Regions from separate parts of the Streptomyces sp. NPDC057963 genome, predicted to be linked through region 1. Evidence: riboswitches for the same ligand, from Rfam matches in the RefSeq annotation. Region 1 holds a riboswitch; each other region holds the start of a gene.

Region 1 (6,233 bases):
CCCAAACGGAACCCGAATTCGCGGGGGAGGGCGCCGGAGGGGGTCCGGCACCAATCGGCCGAACCCTCGCATCAGGTCACATCAGGGGCGTGAGGAACCGGCGCAGGGCCTCTTCGTAGTGGACCGGATCGGCATTCCACATCGCCGCATGCGGAGCCTGCGGGACGGCGCGCAGGGCGACCAGGTCCGGGCGGCGGGCGGCCAGCTCGCGGGACGGCTGCCAGGGGGCCAGGGTGTCGTCCGGGCCGTGGAAGATCAGGGTCGGGACGCGGAGCTCCGCCGCGAGGGAGCCGTCCAGGAGCCGGGCGCCGCGCAGCCCGGTCTGCCCCTGGGCGGCACGGACGGCGAGCGGCAGCAGCGCGGTCGGCACCCCGCGGGCGACGGCCAGGGCGCGCAGCGTGGCGACCCAGTCCAGGACCGGGGAATCGAGGACGAGACCGCGGATCCGGTCGCGCAGCGCGGAGTTGACGGCCGCGTGCAGCGCCATGGAGGCGCCGGTGGACCAGCCGTGCAGGACGACCTTCTCGGCCCCGTACCGCACGGCGAAGCGGATGGCCGCGTCCAGGTCGCGCCATTCGGATTCGCCGAGATGGGCGAGGCCGTCCGGGGAGCGCGGGGCTCCGGCGTCGCCCCGGTAGGCCAGGTCGAGCACGGGCAGGCGCAGGTCGTGCAGGAACCCCATGACGTTCAGGGGGTGCTCCCTGGTGGTGCCGAGGCCGTGCACGGTGATGACCCAGGTGGCGCGGGCGCCGGGCAGGAACCAGGCGGGCAGCGCGCCGAGTTCGCCGGGGATCTCGACTTCCCTGTGGGCGAGGCCGAGGGCCGTGGAGGGGTCGCCGCTGTACAGCTGCGGGGTGACGCAGACCTTGGCGCCGGGTTCCAGGCTGCCGCGGCTGACCCGCTCCAGCCGGCGGACGACGGTGTCGGGGGCGTGAGGGGCGTGTTCGATCACCGGGCCGACGACGGCGTGGATGTCGTCGCCCACGAGCCCGTACCTGCCGGGCCGCAGGGCGGCGAAGGAGCGGGTCAGGGTGACCTGCCCGGCGGCCGTGGCGTGCACGGTGAGCCTGCGGTCGGCGGGGAGCGGCCGTCCGGACGGCGCCCTGAGGGCGGCGTCGCTGGCGTACCGGCCGGCCGCGACAGCTGCCGCACCGACGCCGAGGATCGTGGTGACGGCTGCTGCCGTGACTGTTGCCGGGCGCACCGCTTCAGTGTCGTGGGGTGTGCCGCACCCTGCCAGCGGACGGGGGCCGTCCGGTGTCCCGGCGGGGACCGGGCGGCCGGGTCTGCGGCCCGGTTGTCCTTGTCCTTTCGGGGCGGCGGGGCAGCGGGGCCCCGGGGGCGGGGGCCGGGGGGCCGGACGCCCGGTCAGCCGCCGGGTCAGCCGCCGGGTTGTCCGTATCCCTTCAGGGCTTCCCGGACTTCACGCAGTTGGGCCGGGGAGAGCAGGCTCGGGGTGTGTCCGGGGACGGAGCTCGCGGTGAGCCAGAGCCGGCAGAGCCATTCCAGCTGGGCGGTCCGGTCGTACGCCTCGTCCAGGGTGGCTCCGTAGGTGACGGTTCCGTGGTTCTGGAGCAGGCAGCCCGTCCGGCCGCGCAGGGCGGTGAGCATGTTCTCGGCCAGTTCCACGGTCCCGTAGCGCGCGTAGGCCGCGACCCGGACGGAGCCCCCGAGCACGGCGACGGCGTAGTGGACCGGGGGGACCTCGGGGACCAGGGTGGAGACGGCCGTGGCATGCACCGCGTGGGTGTGTACGACGGCCGCCGCGTCGCTGTTCCGGTAGACCGCGAGATGGAGCGGGAGTTCGCTGGTCGGCGCCAGTTCACCGAGGACGCGGTTGCCGTCCAGATCGACGCCGACCGCGTCCTCGGGGCCGAGCCGGTCGTACGGCACTCCGCTCGGGGTGACCAGGACCGTCCCGCCGACCCGGGCCGACACGTTTCCCGAGGTTCCGACGACGAGGCCGTCCGCCGCCGTCCTGCGGGCGGTGGCTACGACACCCTCCCAGGCCCGTTCGATCGCGTCCCGCTGCTGATCGCTCATGCGGAGATCCTGTCAGCCCGGAGGCCGGACGGACATGCCGTCGACCGGAGAGACCGCCGACCGGAGAGACCGCCGTCACGGATCGGAGAAATTAACAAAAGGGTGACAAGTGGCCGAAACATACCTCGCCCGGCGCTGCACCCGGCCCGCACGGCCCCGGAGAACGACCGGAGGACGGGCAGAGCGGCACGACGACGTACGGAGACACCACAACGCCCTGCTCAGTTCATCTTCCGTTCACCCAGGTTGCCTACGGTCCACATGCCACTGACGTCGAACGATTGCCTGGGTAAATGGAACACATCACGCTGCTCCTCGCGATTGTGATCGTGACAGCTCTAGTGTTCGATTTCACGAACGGTTTCCACGACACCGCCAACGCGATGGCGACCACCATCTCGACCGGCGCACTCAAACCGAAGACCGCGGTGGCCATGTCCGCCGTTCTCAACCTCGTCGGCGCGTTCCTGTCCGTGGAGGTCGCCAAGACGATCTCCGGCGGGATCATCAACGAGAACGGGCTGCGGACGGAAGTCATCTTCGCGGCACTCGTCGGCGCCATCCTGTGGAATCTGCTGACCTGGCTGGTCGGACTGCCGTCCAGCTCCTCGCACGCCCTGTTCGGCGGCCTGATCGGCGCTGCGGTGATGTCGGCGGGCTGGTCGTCGGTCAACGGCGGCACCGTCGTCACCAAGGTGCTGCTCCCCGCGGTCGCCGCCCCGATCGTCGCCGGTCTGGCCGCGCTGCTGGCCACCCGGCTGACGTACCGGATCGGCGGGAAGATCCGCGACGGCGCCCAGGAGAAGGCCACCGCGAAGGGCTACCGCGCCGGTCAGATCGCCTCGGCCGGACTGGTCTCCCTCGCCCACGGCACCAACGACGCGCAGAAGACCATGGGCATCATCACCCTCGCGCTGGTCACCGGCGGCGTCCTGCACCCCGGCTCCAACCCGCCGGTCTGGGTCATCGTCTGCGCCGGTACGGCCATCGCGCTCGGCACCTACCTGGGCGGCTGGCGCATCATCCGCACCATGGGCAGCGGCCTCACCGATCTCAAGCCGCCGCAGGGCTTCGCCGCGCAGACCAGTGCGGCCACGGTCATCCTGGCCTCCTCGCACCTCGGCTTCTCCCTCTCCACCACGCAGTCCTGCTCCGGCGCCGTGATGGGCGCGGGCCTCGGCCGCCAGGGCGGCGTGGTCCGCTGGTCCACCGCCACCCGGATGTTCGTCGCCTGGGGGCTGACCCTGCCGGCCGCGGGCCTGGTCGGCGCGGGCGCGGAGTTCCTCACCCGGCAGGGCACCTGGGGTGTCGTCGTCGTCGCGGTGCTGCTGGTCGCGGGCTCCGGGGCGATCTGGCTGGTGTCGCGGCGCAAGCCGGTCGGCCACGGCGATGTCGCGCCGGCGGACGTCCCTGCCGAGCCCGCGGGCGTCGTCACCACGGCCATCGCCGCCGTCAGCCCGCCGCCCACCGCGGCCCAGGCGACGGCCCAGGACCTCAAGACCACCATTCCGGCCCCGGCCGGCACCGCCCCGGACCCGGCGCGACCCGCCACTGTCTAGGCCGGCCCTCCAGGCCCGGCCGTCCGTCTAAGGAATCAGCATGAAAATCGACTGGGCAGCCCTCGGCTCCGTCTTCGGTGTCTCCCTCGTCGTCACCGTCGCGCTGGTGGGCCTCTTCACCCTGGGAATCGTCGGCCTCTCGAAGCAGCCCGAACCGGCGGCGCAGGGCGGCTCCGGCGGCTCACTGCTGCTGGCCCGCGCCGGCGCGTACGTCTGCTTCACGCTGTGCGCGGCGGCGGTCGCGTACGGGATCTATCTGATCGTCGCCTGAGCGGTCCTCCGCTCACCCCCGTCGGGCCGGACACCTCTCGTGTGTCCGGCCCGCAGTGGTGTGCTCCGGCCCGGTGTGGGCCTCAGCACACTGCGCCGCCGCAGGTCAACGGCAAGTTGACGGGCGTTTGCACAGCGTGGTGGACTGCCGGAGCCAATTACGGCGACAGCAGAGGAAGCCGGTGCGAATCCGGCGCGGTCCCGCCACTGTCACCGGGGAGCAGTCCCCCACACCGGAAGTCACGGCACGCGCGAGCGGGCTGGAAGGCCGGGGAACTGCGGATCCGGGAGCCAGGAGACTCTCGTCGCCGGTCACGTCGAACCAGGGCGCGGACCCTGAGTGAGGACATATCGCCATGCCTGGCTGCCGTGCGTCCGATGCCGTGGCGCTCTCGACGAGAGCCGCCTGTACGAAGCTCCTCCGAGGCGTGACGGCCGGTTGAGCCGTGCGTGCCGACCGCATCTTCGCGTACGGCGCCACAGTCGGCCTGATCGGCGATCTGCTGCTCGGTGACCCCCGCAGGGGGCATCCCGTCGCCGCCTTCGGACGGGCCGCGGCGGGCGTCGAGCGCCGGCTGTGGCGCGACCACCGCGGGTGGGGCGCGCTGCACACCCTTGTCTGCGCCGGAGGCGCCGCGGGTGGTGCCGCGCTGATCACCCGTGCCGTACGCAGCCGCCCCGCCGCCTCCGTCGCGCTGACCGCCGCAGCCACCTGGTCCGTCGTCGGCGGTACGTCCCTGGGGCGTGAGGCCCGGACCATCGGCGCCGCCCTGGCCGCCGGTGACATCGAGCGTGCCCGCGAGCGGCTGCCGCATCTGTGCGGGCGGGACCCGTACTCCCTCGACGGACCGCAGATCGCCCGTGCCGTGGTGGAGTCCGTGGCCGAGAACACCTCGGACGCCGTGGTCGGCGCCCTGGTGTGGGGTGCGCTGGCCGGGGTGCCCGGCCTCGTCGGCTTCCGGGCCGCCAACACCCTCGACGCCATGGTCGGCCACAGGTCGCCCCGCCACCGCCGCTACGGCTGGGCCTCGGCCCGGCTCGACGACCTCGCGGGCTGGCCGGGTGCCCGGCTCACGGCCCTGCTCGCCGTGGCCGCGGGCGGGCGGCCACGGGCAGCGGTACGGGCCTGGCGGGCCGACGCGGCCGAGCACCCGAGCCCCAACGCGGGCCCGGTGGAAGCCTCGTTCGCGGGTGCGCTCGGCGTACGGCTCGGCGGGACGCTCGCGTACGGCGGCCGGGTCGAGCACCGTCCGGTCCTCAACGGGGAGACGGGCCGGGCCGTGGAGACCGAGGACATCGAACGCGCGGTACGGCTGTCGCGCCGGGTGGGCGCACTGGCCCTCGGCGTGTGCGTGGCGGGACGGCTGGGCGCGGGCCTCGCCGCACGGCGGATCGCGGGGCGCGGGACCGCCGGAACCCGTGTGCCGGGAACGCGCATCACAGGACGGAGACGGACATGAGCGGCGGACTGCTGGTCGCCGGAACCACCTCGGACGCGGGCAAGAGCGTCGTCACCGCGGGCATCTGCCGCTGGCTCGTGCGCCGGGGCGTGAAGGTGGCGCCCTTCAAGGCGCAGAACATGTCGCTGAACTCGTTCGTCACCCGCGAGGGTGCCGAGATCGGCCGTGCCCAGGCCATGCAGGCGCAGGCCGCCCGGGTGGAGCCGACCGCGCTGATGAACCCGGTCCTGCTCAAGCCCGGCGGCGACCGCTCCAGCCAGGTCGTCCTGATGGGCAGGCCGGTGGGCGAGATGAGCGCCCGCGGCTACCACGGGGGCCGGCAGGAAGCGCTGCTCTCCACGGTCGTGGACTGCCTGGAACAGCTTCGGGGCACGTATGACGCGGTGATCTGCGAGGGGGCGGGCAGTCCGGCCGAGATCAATCTGCGGCGCACGGACATCGTGAACATGGGTATCGCCCGGGCGGCGCGCTTCCCCGTGGTGGTCGTCGGCGACATCGACCGCGGCGGCGTCTTCGCCTCGTTCTTCGGTACGACGGCACTGCTCGACGCCGAGGACCAGTCGCTGATCGCGGGGTACCTCGTCAACAAGTTCCGGGGCGACGTGTCGCTGCTGGAGCCGGGCCTGGAAATGCTGCGCGGGATCACCGGGCGGCAGACGTACGGGGTGCTGCCCTTCGCCCACGGCCTCGGCATCGACGAGGAGGACGGGCTGCGGGTCTCGCTGCGCGGAGCCGTACGCGAATCGGTCGTCGCGCCGCCGTACGGCGACGAGGTGCTGCGGGTCGCGGTGTGCGCCGTGCCCCTGATGTCGAACTTCACCGATGTGGACGCGCTGGCCGCCGAACCGGGCGTCGTCGTCCGGTTCGTGGACCGCGCCGAGGAGCTGGCCGACGCGGACCT
Region 2 (6,233 bases), on a different contig from region 1:
CTCTCCTGATTCGTCCCTCCAGTCTCTTCCGGGCGCTGTCCAACGTGTTCGAGTCCTTGTGGAGGCTTGCCGTTCCCGTTTCGGCGACGGGCATTGGTACCCAGATCGAGGCGCGGGACCGCCAGATCCTCACCCTCATGGCCAGCGGCGCCACCGACGACGCGATCGCCCGACGCCTGGGCATGGGCCGCCGCACCGTTGTACGCCGTGTCTCCGTCCTCCTCGCCAGCCTGGGCGCCACCACCCGCTTCCAGGCCGGGGTCCAGGCGGCCCGGCGCGGCTGGCTCTGAGAGGGCGGTGAGTGTGGGCGAGTTGCCCCTTACGCGCTGGCCTTGCCGTTTCGCCTGGGTCGGCAACTGGTGGGGCGGGAACGCGAAAGTGCCTTCCTGACCTGGGACGACGAACCTTGCCGAGGGGTTCTGCCGGTCCAGGCGGAGGGCACTTTATACGTGCAGGCTGTCGTGATGGCCTGTTCGCCGGGGCAGCGGCTCTTGGCGTGGATGCTCTTGTGCCGGCGCTCCTGCGTGCACGATCTCGTACGCGTTCGGCGCGGCGTCCGGGGTGCGGAAGGCGGTCCGGCCGAATACACGGCCGGTACGAACGTCGGCTCGCGGACGCGCCGTTGGGCGGGCTGCCGGTGGTGATCGTGGTGCTGGTACGGCGGTTCAAGTGCCTGACGACCGAGTGCCCGTGTGTCACCTTCGCCGAGCAGATTCCGGGACTGACCCGGCCGCACGCCCGGCACACGCCCGTGCTGCGGGACCTCCTCGGCCGCGTCTCTCAGGCGCCGGCCGGACGGCCTGGCGCACGGCTCGCCCGAAGGCTGGGCATGACCGCCGCGAAGGACACCCTGCCGAGGTTGCTGCGGACCACCGCGCTGACCGGGCCGGGGTCCGTCCGGGTCCTGGGCATCGACGACTTCGCCCTGCTCAAGGGTCACACCTGCGCCACGCTGCTGGTCGACCTGGAGGCCCGTCGGCCGATCGATGTGCTGCCGGGCCGCGAGGCCGCACCGCTGGCCCGCTGGCCGGCCGACCATCCCGAGGTGCAGATCATCTGCCGGGACCGCGCCTCCGCCTACGCGGAAGCCGCCAGGACGGCCGCCCCGCAGGCCGTCCAGGTCGCCGACGCCCGGCACCTGTGGAACAACCTCGCCAAGGCCGTGGAGAAGACCGTCACCAGCCACTACGGCTGCCTCCGCACCGCCCGCCAGGCCACGCACCAGCCCGGGGACCCGAAGCCACCGGCGGAACGGGACGGCATGCCCGACGTCCGCGGCCGGCCCCGCCGGATCGTCGCCACCATCGGCCACGTCCGCGCCTTCGCCGTGCTCATGCACGGGCACCGCGGCGAAGACCTGCACGAATGGATCGAACAGGACAGACAGCACGATCTACCCGCTCTGCGGCAGTCCGCCGACGGCCTCCCCCACGACCGGGACGCGGTCGTCGCCGGCCTGTCAAGCACCTGGAGCTCCGGCCAGGTCGAAGGCCAGGTCACGAGGGTGAAGCTGATCAAACACGCAGGCTACGGCCGGGCCGAACTCGATCTCCTCCGCACTCGCATTCTCCTCCGGCCCTGAGACGGGCAAGAATCTTCCCCCGCACCGCCGAAGGTGGGCAAAGATCTCTTCATGGACGACCTCCTGAAGTTCCTTCACGCCCGCTATGAGGCGGACAACCATGCCTATGCCGATGTGGCCTACCGCTTCGGGGCCGACGCCCTCCTCGACAGCCACCTGCCGATGCTCGACCTCGTCCACATGCTGGCCCGGGATTACGAGGCAATGGATCCGTCCGACATTCGCTTCCCCGGTCTCGGACATGCCCTTCGCGTGCTCGCACAGTCGTACGCCGAGCACCCCGATTACCGGGAGGAGTGGCGACCATAGAACCTGGTCCAGATAGGACCCGGAGCGTCACAAGATCAGCGGCAGAGCCCATTCATCCGTACCCCACTGAGCTCTCGCATGAGTGCGCGGACTCGGGTCGCCTTGGGCTTGCCCGCGCAGCCGGTCGAGGGCCGGCCCGGGTCAGGTGCGGAAGCGCGAAAGCCGGCCGCCGGCCTTCTGCCCAGGGCGGCCTCACCGGCTGCGCGGTCACGGCCAGAACCGCTCCGGGCAGGACCAGGGACAGGCCTACGGGGCTCCCCGGCAGGTAGAATTCACGCATATGGGTATACGGCGACGGCTTTCGTTCCGCCAAAAGTCCTGGCAGGCCAGCGACGCCCTGCTGGCGATACCGCTCGCTCTGATCACAGTCATCGTGCTGGCCGATGCAACGACTGGGTCCGACGTGCCGCTGGGGCCCCTGCTGATCGTGGCACCCGCGCTCACCGCCTCTTTCGCCGGCCCCCTCCTGACCGCCGTGGTCGGAGTCATCGCTGTGGGGGCCCTGTTCGGCGTCGGAGTAGGGCTCCGCATCCTGACCACGGAGAGCATCGGCGCGCAGATCATCGCCGTGGTGGTGGTCTCGGCGATCGTGACGGCGTTCCGGTGGCTGCGGGATCGGTACGGCCGTGAGCTGGCGCAGGTACGGACGGTGTCGGAGGCCACGCAGCGAGCGGTGCTCAGACCGCTGCCGCGGCGGATCGGGCCACTACGGGTGGCCTCGGTGTACCTCGCGGCAGAGGAGCAGGCGCAGATCGGTGGCGACCTGTATGCGGCCACTCGCACCTCGGCCGGCACCAGGCTGATCATCGGGGATGCGAGGGGCAAGGGCCTGACCGCGATCGGAGACGCCGCGCTGCTGCTGGGCGCGTTCCGGGCGGCCGCACACCGTCAATCCTCCCTGCCCGACCTCATGGCCTACCTGGAGAACAGCGTGTGCTGGAGCATGGTCGAACCCACCGAGTCGGAGCAGGAAGGGGAGTGCTTCATCACCGCCGCGATCATCGACATCCCCGACGCGGGCGAGAAGGTGGAGATGATCAGCTGCGGGCACCCGCCCCCCTTGCTACTGCACGACGGACAGGTCACCGCACTCAATCCCACCCGCCCTGCCCCGCCACTGGGCCTGGGCGAGCTGACCACACCCCAGTACCAGGTGGACACCTTCACACTGGAGCCCGCAGACCTGCTGCTGCTCTACACCGACGGCGTGATAGAAGCCCGGGACCCCGGCAGAGTCTTCTACCCGCTGGCCGAACGCGCCGCCTCCCAGACACACCACAGCCCCCAGGCCGTGATTCACCACCTGCGTGCCGACCTTCTGGCCTATGTGGGCGGGCGCCTGGACGACGACGCCGCCATGGTCTGCATCCAGCGCACCCCCGGGCCCGGGTCGGGGCCGTCGTAGTCGTGACCGTAGACCCGGCCGCGCAGCCGCCGCTCATCGAGCCCCGCCTCTGCGGCTGGTGGTCCGCCGATGTCTTCGGCGCTACGGAGTCGTGTCGCAGTGGGGCGGAGAGCGCCTCATCCGTAGCCAGATGCCGGTTGCCATCCCGGGGGCGGCGAAGGCGGTGGTGGCGGTCAGCCGAAACGCGGCGCGACGTCCGCCCCGAGGGGGCGGACGTCGCGGGCGGAGTGGGCCAGGGCGGGGAAGCGTTCAGGGTCGGCGCCGAGTACCGCGACGCGGAACAGCTCCATGCCCCGTTCGTGCTCCTCGGGGGTGATGCTGCTGACCGCGGCCTCTGAGGCGATCAAGGCAGCGATGAGGACCGCGATCCGGTGATAGCGCCCCGGGATCTCCTCGTCGGGCAGTCCCGACGTGCGCAGGGCCTGCAGCGTCTCTTCCATGGCCAGCCGGGAACCGGCGCCGCCTGACGCGTAGCGTCCCCAGGCCGCGGCGTGCTGGGGCTGATGGCCGAAGGCATCCCTCACGCGCAAGGCCAGGGCCGTGATGCGCTGCTTCCAGTCGCCCTCGGGGCGGTAGCCGTCCATGGCGGCCACGAGGATCCGGTCGGCGACCGCGCGCAGCGTGGATGGACGGGGGGCAAGGTCCGCGGTGCAGGGAAGCCGGTGTGAATCCGGCACGGTCCCGCCACTGTGACCGGTGAGCGTGCTGCCATCCACACGCCACTGGCGAGGTCTGCCGGGAAGGCGGGCGGCACACGGAGACCCGGGAGCCGGGTTGCCGGCCGCGGAGTATGTCATGTTTTCCACGAGGATGGAGCAGACACGCACGGCACCGGTCCGTACTCCTACCCACGACCCTGGTGGTCCGGCGGAGCGCACGCGACTCATCGTGCGCTCGTAGACCTGCGAGGCCCCGGCCCCGCTGTTCGCTGTCCCACAGCTTTTCCGGCAGTGCGCCCACCTGTGGGCCTGACGGCGGCTGCCGTGCCATCCCCGGATCTCCCCTGACGAGAGCAGGCATCCACGGTCCGTGAACTCACACATTTCATCGGCGGCAAGCACACCACCGGTACCTCCGGCGTCCTCGGCGACGTCTACGACCCCACATGATCGTGATGCCGGACGCCGACCTGGACCAGGCCGTCGACGCGCTCATCGGCGCCGGATACGGATCGGCGGGAGAGCGCTGCATGGCGATTTCTGTGGCCGTGCCCGTCGGAGAGGGGACCGCCGACCGTCTCGTCACCGCGCTCAAGGAGCACATCGCCACGCTCCGGATCGGTCGATCGGACGACGCGGAGGCCGACTTCGGGCCCCTGGTGAGCCGGGACGCCGTCGAAAGGGTTCGCCGGTACGTGGACATCGGTGTCACCGACGGCGCCGAACCGGTCGTCGACGGAAGGGACTTCTTCCTGACCCGGGCGGTGGGCAAGGCCAAGGTCATGGAGGTGTGCCTGACCGGTCGCACCATGGACGCCACGGAGGCGGAGCGGGCCGGGCTCGTCTCGCGCGGGGTGCCCGCCGACGAACTGCTCGGCGAGGCGCTCGCCGTCGCCGAGACCGTCGCGGGGATGCCCCTGCCCGTCGCGATGACGGCGAAGGAAGCGGTGTCCCGGGCCTTTGAAACGGCCCTCGCGGAAGGCGCCCGCTTCGAACGCCGTCTCTTCCACGCCGTGTTCGCGACCGAGGACCAGAAGGAGGGCATGACCGCTTTCGTCGACAAGCGGCCGCCCTGCTTCAGGCACTCCTTACCCATGCGACGGTGAGCGGCCCGGAAGTAACAGCCTCCCGGCCCCTCACCCGTCGCTGCCCGTCTCCACCGGACAAGGAACGTACGTACGCCGGTCGGGGTCGACGGCCAGCAGGCCACCGGCCGGCGGCCGGGCGCAGTCTCGGCGCTCGCAGATATGGCAGCCCCGACCGATCGGTGTCGCGGCCCGGGGGTCGTCCAGTGGGCTGATCCGACCCGCCGTGTCGTCCCTGTGCAAGCCGATCCGGCGCTGCAGCGACCGTCTGGGCGACGCGCGCGGTGCGGCTTCGGCGCGGACTGCGTCGGCCGTGGCGGGGACCTCAAGCACTCGGAAACAGCCCAGGTCCCCGACCCTGCTAGTGCTTCTGCCACACAGTGACGTGTGCTTCGAAGTAGTCGTACTCGCGTGGGTTCTGACGCAGGACGCATGGCTCGTCGACTTCGGTGACGAGGTCGAAGTCGTTGGCCAACAGCGTCTTGACCGCCTCCTCGCTAGGTGTGGCGTCCCGCGCGGACCCCAGCCATGAACCAGGGGCGCTGTACTCCGGGTACCAGGACCACGGGCAAGCGATCATGAGAAGTCCACCGCTGCGCAGAGTGCGTTCCGACGCGCCGAACTGTTGCAGGCAGAGCGCCGGATCGGCCACCCGGTCCACCACATTCGACAGCAACACGGCGTCGAAGGTGCCGTCGACCGCCTGCAGGTCGGCGCCGTCCCCGACCTCGAACTCCACGTGTGCACACGTATCCGCGTCCGGGAGCCGCACTTCGACGTCCTTGGTGAACGGCCCCTGCTGCACGATGCTGAACACCCCGCCCCCACCAATGGTCAGGGCCTTGGCGACCTCGATCGACCGTCGGCTGATGTCCACTCCGACCACTCGGTCCTCGACCCAGGTGCTCAACGCATGGCTGACCCCGCCGACGTTGCATCCCACATCGAGTGCGGTACGGACACGGGTACCGGTCGACTGGGCGCTCGCCCGAAGGACTTCCGACAGCCGGCGAGGATAGCCGTGTGCTGCGGCGAGCGGATGATCGGCTCTTTCGAACACGTCGTCGACCACGCCGTAGTGCATCAGTAGATATTTGGAGATCTCCCGCGCCCGGTCGTACTGCGAAATGTGCGACTCGGGTTCGAAGATCTCTTCGCTCTTGACGAGGATCTGGGGCACGAACACTTCTGAC
Region 3 (6,233 bases), on a different contig from region 1:
AGGATCGCCGAGAGGACCCCTGCCCCGGCGACGGTCCACTCGGGCACGCGCCAGGGATCGGGCCGGTAGGTGGTGCGGGTGACCCGGCGTCCTCCCAGGCGCAGTCCCGCGACGCACAGCAGTGCGCCGACCGCCGTGGCGGGCAGTCCGAGGAAAGTCGGTGCGGTGGCGTCGAGGAGGCCGTAGGCCCCGGCGCACAGGCCGCACATGCCGAGCAGCATCAGGGCCCCGGTCGTCCGGCGGGAGCGGCGGGTGGCGGTGCCGGCCCGTCCGTAGCCGCGCGAGTCCATGCCGGCGGCCAGGCGCAAGGAGCGTTCGAGCGCGTCCTCCAGGACGGGTACGACGATGCCGCGCAGTGCCTTCAGGCCCTTGCTGCGTCCGGCGCGCAGTCGGCGTGCCCTGGCCACGCGCTGCACGCTCTGCACGAGTTGGGGGGCGACGCTGATGGCGACGGTGACGGCGACGCCGAGTTCGTGGAGTGCGCCGGGCAGGACGCGTAGGGCTCGTTTGGGGTTGGCGAGTGTGTTGGCGGCTCCGATGCAGCACAGCATGCAGGCCAGCCGCAGTCCGTCGGTGGCGGCCGAGAGCAGGGCTTCCAGCGATACGGGTCCGCCGAGCTGGATGCCCGCATACCAGTCGGGGGTGGGGATGTGCGGGAGGGAGAAGAGGAAGTGGTCGTGGCGGGTGATGCCGGTGGCGAAGACGGTCCGGAAGAGGACGCGGACCGTGACGACGGTGAGGGCGAGGTAGAGGTAGTACTTGAATCCTCGGGCCCAGGGGGCTTCGGTACGGCGTGCGGTGACGACGTAGCCGAGGACGGCGAGCACGAGGAACAGCAGCAATGGGTTGTTGGTGCGGCTGACGGCCGTGGCCAGGGCGAGGGCCCAGATCCACCAGGCGACCGGATGCAGGATTCTGGGCAGCCGGCGGCCGCCCGCGTCCGGGGCGCGGCCGCGGGCGGGAGCCGTCTCAGGAGGGGTACGCGGCACGGCCCTACTCCGTACGGCGTCGGCGTCTGGCCGCGAACACGGCCGCCCCGCCGACCACCACGACCAGCGCACCGCCCGCCACCACGGGCGTCAGCGATCCCGCGTCGTGCTGCGCGTCGGCCGCCGGGGCGGCGTCGACGACCTTGGCACCGGCGCCGGACGCCGCTGCCGATTCCCGGCCGGTGCCGTCGGCCGACGGGCTGGAGGGCCCGGGGTGCGACGGGCTGGGCGACGGGCCCGTAGACGGCTTCGCGGAAGCGGAAGCAGACGGGGACTTGGACGGCTCGGGCTTCTTCTCCGCCGGGGCCGGACCGGTGTCCGTGCCCGGCGGCAGCGCGGGGGCGCGGTCCGTCGCTGCGGGCCTGCCCGCGCCGCCGCTCGGCTCGGTGTTGTGGGCGCGCAGTTGGTCGGGGGTGACCCGGGGGCGGCCCTCGGTGCCCTCGATGTCGGTGCCGCCGAAGATCCACAGGTCGACGCTGCCGGGCTTCGGCTTGTAGAGCATGGCGCCGAGTTGGCTGTACTCCCACGTGTTCGTACCCGGGGCGGCGTGCCAGTAGGACCAGTAGGCGGAGGCGGGCGGGGTCAGGACGCAGTCGTCCTGCTGCGGTGTCGGGTACTGCTTGCCGCTCTGGTAACCGCTGTAGCCGATACGGCAGATGAACGCCGGGCCGTCGTGTCCGGTGCCGGTGGTGCCCCAGCCGCCCTGGTTGAGCAGTTCGTACCCGGTGGTGGGTGTGGTGCCGCAGGAACGGTAGACGGGGCCGCCCCAGTGGCTGAAGTCGACGGCGAGGACGACCCCCGACGTGGTGGTGCACCGGCCCATGGGCTGCGGATCGGCCGCAGCGGTGGGCGCCGTCGCTGTCAGGGCCGCGACGGCCAGTCCGAGTGCGGCCGCGGCGTGTGCGGCCCGGTGCCTCAGGGGAACAGTCACCGCTGCTCCCCGGTGGCCCTGCGGCGGCGGGCGGCGACGACCGTGCCCCGGCCGGCAGCGATGAGCGCCGCTGCGCTCGCCGCGATCACGCCGGCCTGCGCGCCGGTGGAGGCGAGCGCTCCCCCGCCGGAGCCCCCGGTGCCGACGGTGCCGCCCGTGCCGCCCGCGGTGTCGCCAGGGGTGACGATGGCGGGTGTGGAGGAACTCGCACCGGGCGCGGGCCGGGGCGTGGTACCGGTCAGGCTGCGTTGCAGGACGCCGAACGAGATGCCGGTGGACCCGCCGACGGCCTGGGTGGACGCGCGCAGGTCGGAGCCGCGCTGGCCTTCCTTCGCGACGTTGAAGCCCCCGTCGTCGTTCTGCTGGGAGGCGAGGAACTTCCGTGCCTCGGCGATCTCGGCAGCGTACTTCCGCGCGTCGAGCGACAGTCCCTGGATCGCGAGGGCGGCGGAGTTGACGGAGTTGCCCGCCGCGCCGGGGAACCCGCCGCCGGGAAGCTGCTTGCCGGCGATCCAGGCGATCGCCTTGCTGACGGCCTTCTCGGCCCTGTCGCCGCCGGCCAGGTCCAGGGCCATGGCGGCGATGGCGGTGGAGTCGACGTCGGAGTCGTCGGTGGAGGGGATCAGGCTGGGCCAGGCGCCGTTGCCGTGTTGCAGGCTCTCCAGGTAGGCGATCGGCTCCTGCGCCGCCGTCTTCTCCCCGGCGCGCAGCTGAGCCGTGATCGCCAGGGACTGGGCGAAGACGGAAGGGGCGTAGGTGTAGGCCCCCTGGGCGGCGCAGCTGCGGTCAGGCGCCTTGCTCGGCGCCTTGCACACGGCCTGGCCGAGGGCGGCGATCATGTCCTTCCCGCCGAAGTTCCGCGGGTCGCGACCCACCGCCTCCGCCAGCAGTGCGGTCTTCCCGAGGGAGCCTCCGGCGGCGTACTTCGTACCCGCGCCGGTCCAGTCGTGCACGGTCCGGCCCTCGCCGTCCCTGCCGTTGCTGTCGAGGAAGTCGACGATGCCGCGCAGTTCGGCTTGGGCGAGGCCGGTGGCGGCAAGCGCGTAGGCACCGTCGATGGTGAGGCCGAAGTCCGCGCGGGTCGAGCCGGGACCGGCGGCGTAGTACCGGCCCTGCTGGAGATGGGACGGCCGGGTGAGGTAGGAGACACCCTTCTTGAGGTCGGGGCCCTCTCCTGCCGGTGTGGTGGGGTGCGTGGTGGGCGGCTCGGTCGTCGGTGGGCCGGTCGGGTCCGCCTTCTTCGCCGTCAGGTGCGCGAGGTCGGTGCCCGCTCCCGCGAGGACGGCCGGGGCCGTCGGATACGGGGCCGGTTCGGTGGCCCCCTCTTCGAAGCCGAAGCCGCCGCCGTCCAGTTGCCGGCGCGACAGCCACGAGACACCCGCGTCCGCCTGTGCGGTGTCCCCGACTGCGCGCAGCGCCTGTGCCGCGTAGGCGGTGGCCGTGACGCTGCCCGTTGTGGCACCGGTGTAGCCGGGGAACGAACCGTCCTCGCGCTGGGCCTTCTTCAGGTACGCCCGTGCCCTGGTCACGGCTGCCTCGTGGCCGCCCGCCCGGTGCAGGGCGAGGGTCACGACGCCCGTGGTCGCGGGGTCACCGTCGCAGTACTCCCCGGGGCGGATGAGGATGCTTGTGATCCCGCCGCCGTCGCACTGCACCTGGGTCAGCCGGTCCACGGCGGCGGCCGGGGGTTCGACGCCGGCCCGCAGAAGCGCCAGCACGGACAGCGCCTGGCCGTCGGTGTACGTGGCGTTGCGGAAGTCGCCCCTGGCGGTGCAGCCGGGGGTCGGACTGCCGGACTCGGGACCGGCGGCGCAGACGTTCCTGGTCAGGTCGCCGATCAGGTCGTGTCCCCCGAAGTGGTGCGGGTCGCCCTCGGTAATCTCGGCGAGCAGCGCGAGGCGCGCGGCGGCGGTCGCGTCGGGGGCCCGGTCCTTGCCCGCCGGGTAGGCATATCCGTCGGTGTGCGCGGCGAGAAAGGCGGTGACCTTGTCGAGAGTCGCGCTCCTGCCGTCCGCGGCGCCCAGCGCGTAGGCGGTTTCGGTGGTCAGGAGGTAGTTGGTGTCGGCGCCGTCGTCGACGATGCGTTCGCCGTCCTTCAGGGCACTTCTGAGCCACCGAGCGGCGGCCGGTACGTCGACCGAGCCGGGAGGGACGGTGGGTGTGCCGCCGGGGTCGGGTGTGGTGCTGCCGCCCCCGGCACGGACCTCGTCGGGGGTGAAGGCCGGCTTGCCGGTGGTGCCGCCGACGTCGGTGCCGCCGAACACCCAGGCGTCCACGTCGCCGTTCTTGGGCTTGCGGTCCATGGCGCCGTACTGGCTGTAGGTCCATGTGTCCTGGCCGGGCGAGGCGGTCCAGTAGGACCAGTAGGCGGTGGCGGGCGGGGTGAGGACGCAGGACTCCTTGTCCTCGGTCGGCTGCTGGGCACCGGCGCCGAAACCGATGCGGCAGATGAAGGCCGGCCCGTCGTGCTGGGTGCCCGTGGTGGTGAAGCCACCCTTGTGGAGGAGTTCGTAGCCGGTGGTCGGGGTGGTGTCGCAGCCGCGCTCGACCTTCCCGCCGAAGGGCCCGAAGTCGACGGCGACGACGGCGCCCTTGGTGGCGGTGCAGTCGTCGAGGGCATCGGCCGCAGCCGGGGTGACGGTGATGAACGTCACGCAGGCAGCGAACATGAGACCCATCGCCGCCAGCAGTGCCAGGGGGCCTGCGGCCGCGCCCTGTCCGCCTTTTCGTCTCTCGGTCCCCACCACGGCCCCCTCGTCCGGTGTCCGCACGAACGGAAACGTGGCTGAAGGGCCTCCACCGCATGGCGTGCCGCGCGACAGGGCTGGTCGACCACGCCGTAGTCCGCGACGGCGTTTCTCGCTGAAAACCACGCTCCAGGCATTCCGGCTCGCCCGGCAGGAACCGGGCCTACGGTTGCGGGTCAGCGCCGGGTTTCGACCGGCTTCCCCTGGAACTCAGTGCATATCAGGCGGATTTGAGCACGGAGTGGCAGAGGCCGTCAAGGTACGGCCATGAGACGGAGAGGTTCGGCCTGCCCCGCGTCTGGCGGGAGTTGTGAGCCTCGGGTAGCGTCCTGGGCTGCCACGTGGGGGAATCCGGTGAGAATCCGGGGCTGACGCGCAGCGGTATGGCACGACGGAGTCGTGCCAAGCCCGAATGCCCATGCGGCGGTGCATTACAGGAAGCCGGTCCACGCGTTCGGGCGGCGGCCCTGCCTGCTGCCTCCGCACGGTGAGGACACGGGTCCGGTCGGCGCCCCTCACTCTCAGGAGCAGGCCATGTCCCGCCTTACGTCCTTCCGCCCCCTGGCGTTCACCGCGTCCGCCACCATCGGCGCGTTCTGCCTGACTGTGCTGCCCGCGGCCGCCACCGCATCGCCCGCGCAGATCACGACATCGAAGACCAACGGTGTCGCGTACCTCAAGTCCCTGCAGGCCGCCGATGGTTCGTACGCCGGCTCCGGGCTGTCGAACGAGTGGGCGTTCAGCGCACTCGCCGCCGCGGGCACGGCCGCGGTGGACGTCACACCGGGCGGGGATACAACGAAGAACGCGAGAACCGTCTACCGCAGCCTCCTGTCCACGGCCGGCTGGCCGTCCGCGACGCCGGTGGTCACCGACTACGAGCGTGCCGCGCTCAACGCCTACGCCGCCGGCATCGATCCGGCCCGTGTCTCGGCTTCCCGCAATCTGGTCGCCGACATCTACAGCCACTGGCAGAACGCCGAGCCCGGCTACTTCGGCCCGTCCGCCAATTTCAACGGCACCGTCTTCGCCGCGCTGGCCCTCGGCGGGGCCAAGACGCAGGCAGGGGCGCAGCGCATACCGCAGGCCCTGCGGGACTCCCTGGTCACCCGCATCCGGGCCAACCAGCACAACGACGGCGGCTGGAACTTCAGCAAGGCCGAGGGCGACCCGGGGCAGCTCGGCGCCACGAGCGACATCGACATGACCGGTGCCGCGATGGCCGCGCTGTGCGTCTCCGGCGTCCCGAGCACCGACTCGGGAATCACCCGGGCCAAGGCGTTCCTCAAGGGCAAGTTGGTGACCGGCACCGGTGCGTTCAATGCCATGTTCGGTGTCAACACCGACTCCAACGGCTGGGCCGTGTCCGGGCTGAACGCCTGCGGCATCAACCCGCAGACCGGGGACTTCCTCACTTCCGCCGGCAAGACCCCCGTCGACTTCCTCATAGCCCAGCAATTCAACCCGGGCGGCGGCTTCAAGTACCTGCCGAGCGACACCACGCCCTCCGCCTACGCATCCGTCGACGGGCTGCGCGCCGTCGCGGGTGGCGGCTTCACCGCCACT

What was found. Region 1 has a riboswitch for cobalamin ahead of ACFVT1_RS31975 (cobalamin biosynthesis protein). Riboswitches for the same ligand answer to the same signal wherever they lie in the genome.
Region 2: linked by a shared signal. The riboswitch ahead of ACFVT1_RS39280 (aldehyde dehydrogenase family protein) and the one ahead of ACFVT1_RS31975 (cobalamin biosynthesis protein) in region 1 are both predicted to bind cobalamin.
Region 3: linked by a shared signal. The riboswitch ahead of ACFVT1_RS15460 (prenyltransferase/squalene oxidase repeat-containing protein) and the one ahead of ACFVT1_RS31975 (cobalamin biosynthesis protein) in region 1 are both predicted to bind cobalamin.

The regions. Positions count from the first base shown of each region.
Region 1 covers NZ_JBHVPX010000018.1:55,827-62,059, forward strand. The annotation lists gene ACFVT1_RS31955 (alpha/beta hydrolase) at 77-1,204, opposite strand; gene ACFVT1_RS31960 (class II aldolase/adducin family protein) at 1,381-2,043, opposite strand; gene ACFVT1_RS31965 (anion permease) at 2,337-3,602, shown strand; gene ACFVT1_RS31970 (hypothetical protein) at 3,643-3,873, shown strand; cobalamin riboswitch at 4,044-4,174, shown strand; gene ACFVT1_RS31975 (cobalamin biosynthesis protein) at 4,319-5,332, shown strand; gene ACFVT1_RS31980 (cobyric acid synthase) at 5,329-6,233, shown strand, end outside.
Region 2 covers NZ_JBHVPX010000041.1:29,901-36,133, forward strand. The annotation lists gene ACFVT1_RS39255 (hypothetical protein) at 1-290, shown strand, start outside; gene ACFVT1_RS39260 (ISL3 family transposase) at 407-1,582, shown strand; gene ACFVT1_RS39265 (DUF6221 family protein) at 1,634-1,891, shown strand; gene ACFVT1_RS39270 (PP2C family protein-serine/threonine phosphatase) at 2,172-3,296, shown strand; partial or broken gene ACFVT1_RS39275 (TetR/AcrR family transcriptional regulator C-terminal domain-containing protein) at 3,470-3,916, opposite strand; cobalamin riboswitch at 3,926-4,097, shown strand; gene ACFVT1_RS39280 (aldehyde dehydrogenase family protein) at 4,402-5,061, shown strand; partial or broken gene ACFVT1_RS39285 (short-chain fatty acyl-CoA regulator family protein) at 5,092-5,247, opposite strand; gene ACFVT1_RS39290 (class I SAM-dependent methyltransferase) at 5,402-6,226, opposite strand.
Region 3 covers NZ_JBHVPX010000005.1:546,446-552,678, forward strand. The annotation lists gene ACFVT1_RS15450 (CbiQ family ECF transporter T component) at 1-989, opposite strand, end outside; gene ACFVT1_RS15455 (hypothetical protein) at 994-1,920, opposite strand; gene ACFVT1_RS15460 (prenyltransferase/squalene oxidase repeat-containing protein) at 1,917-4,598, opposite strand; cobalamin riboswitch at 4,780-4,924, opposite strand; cobalamin riboswitch at 5,012-5,085, shown strand; gene ACFVT1_RS15465 (hypothetical protein) at 5,202-6,233, shown strand, end outside.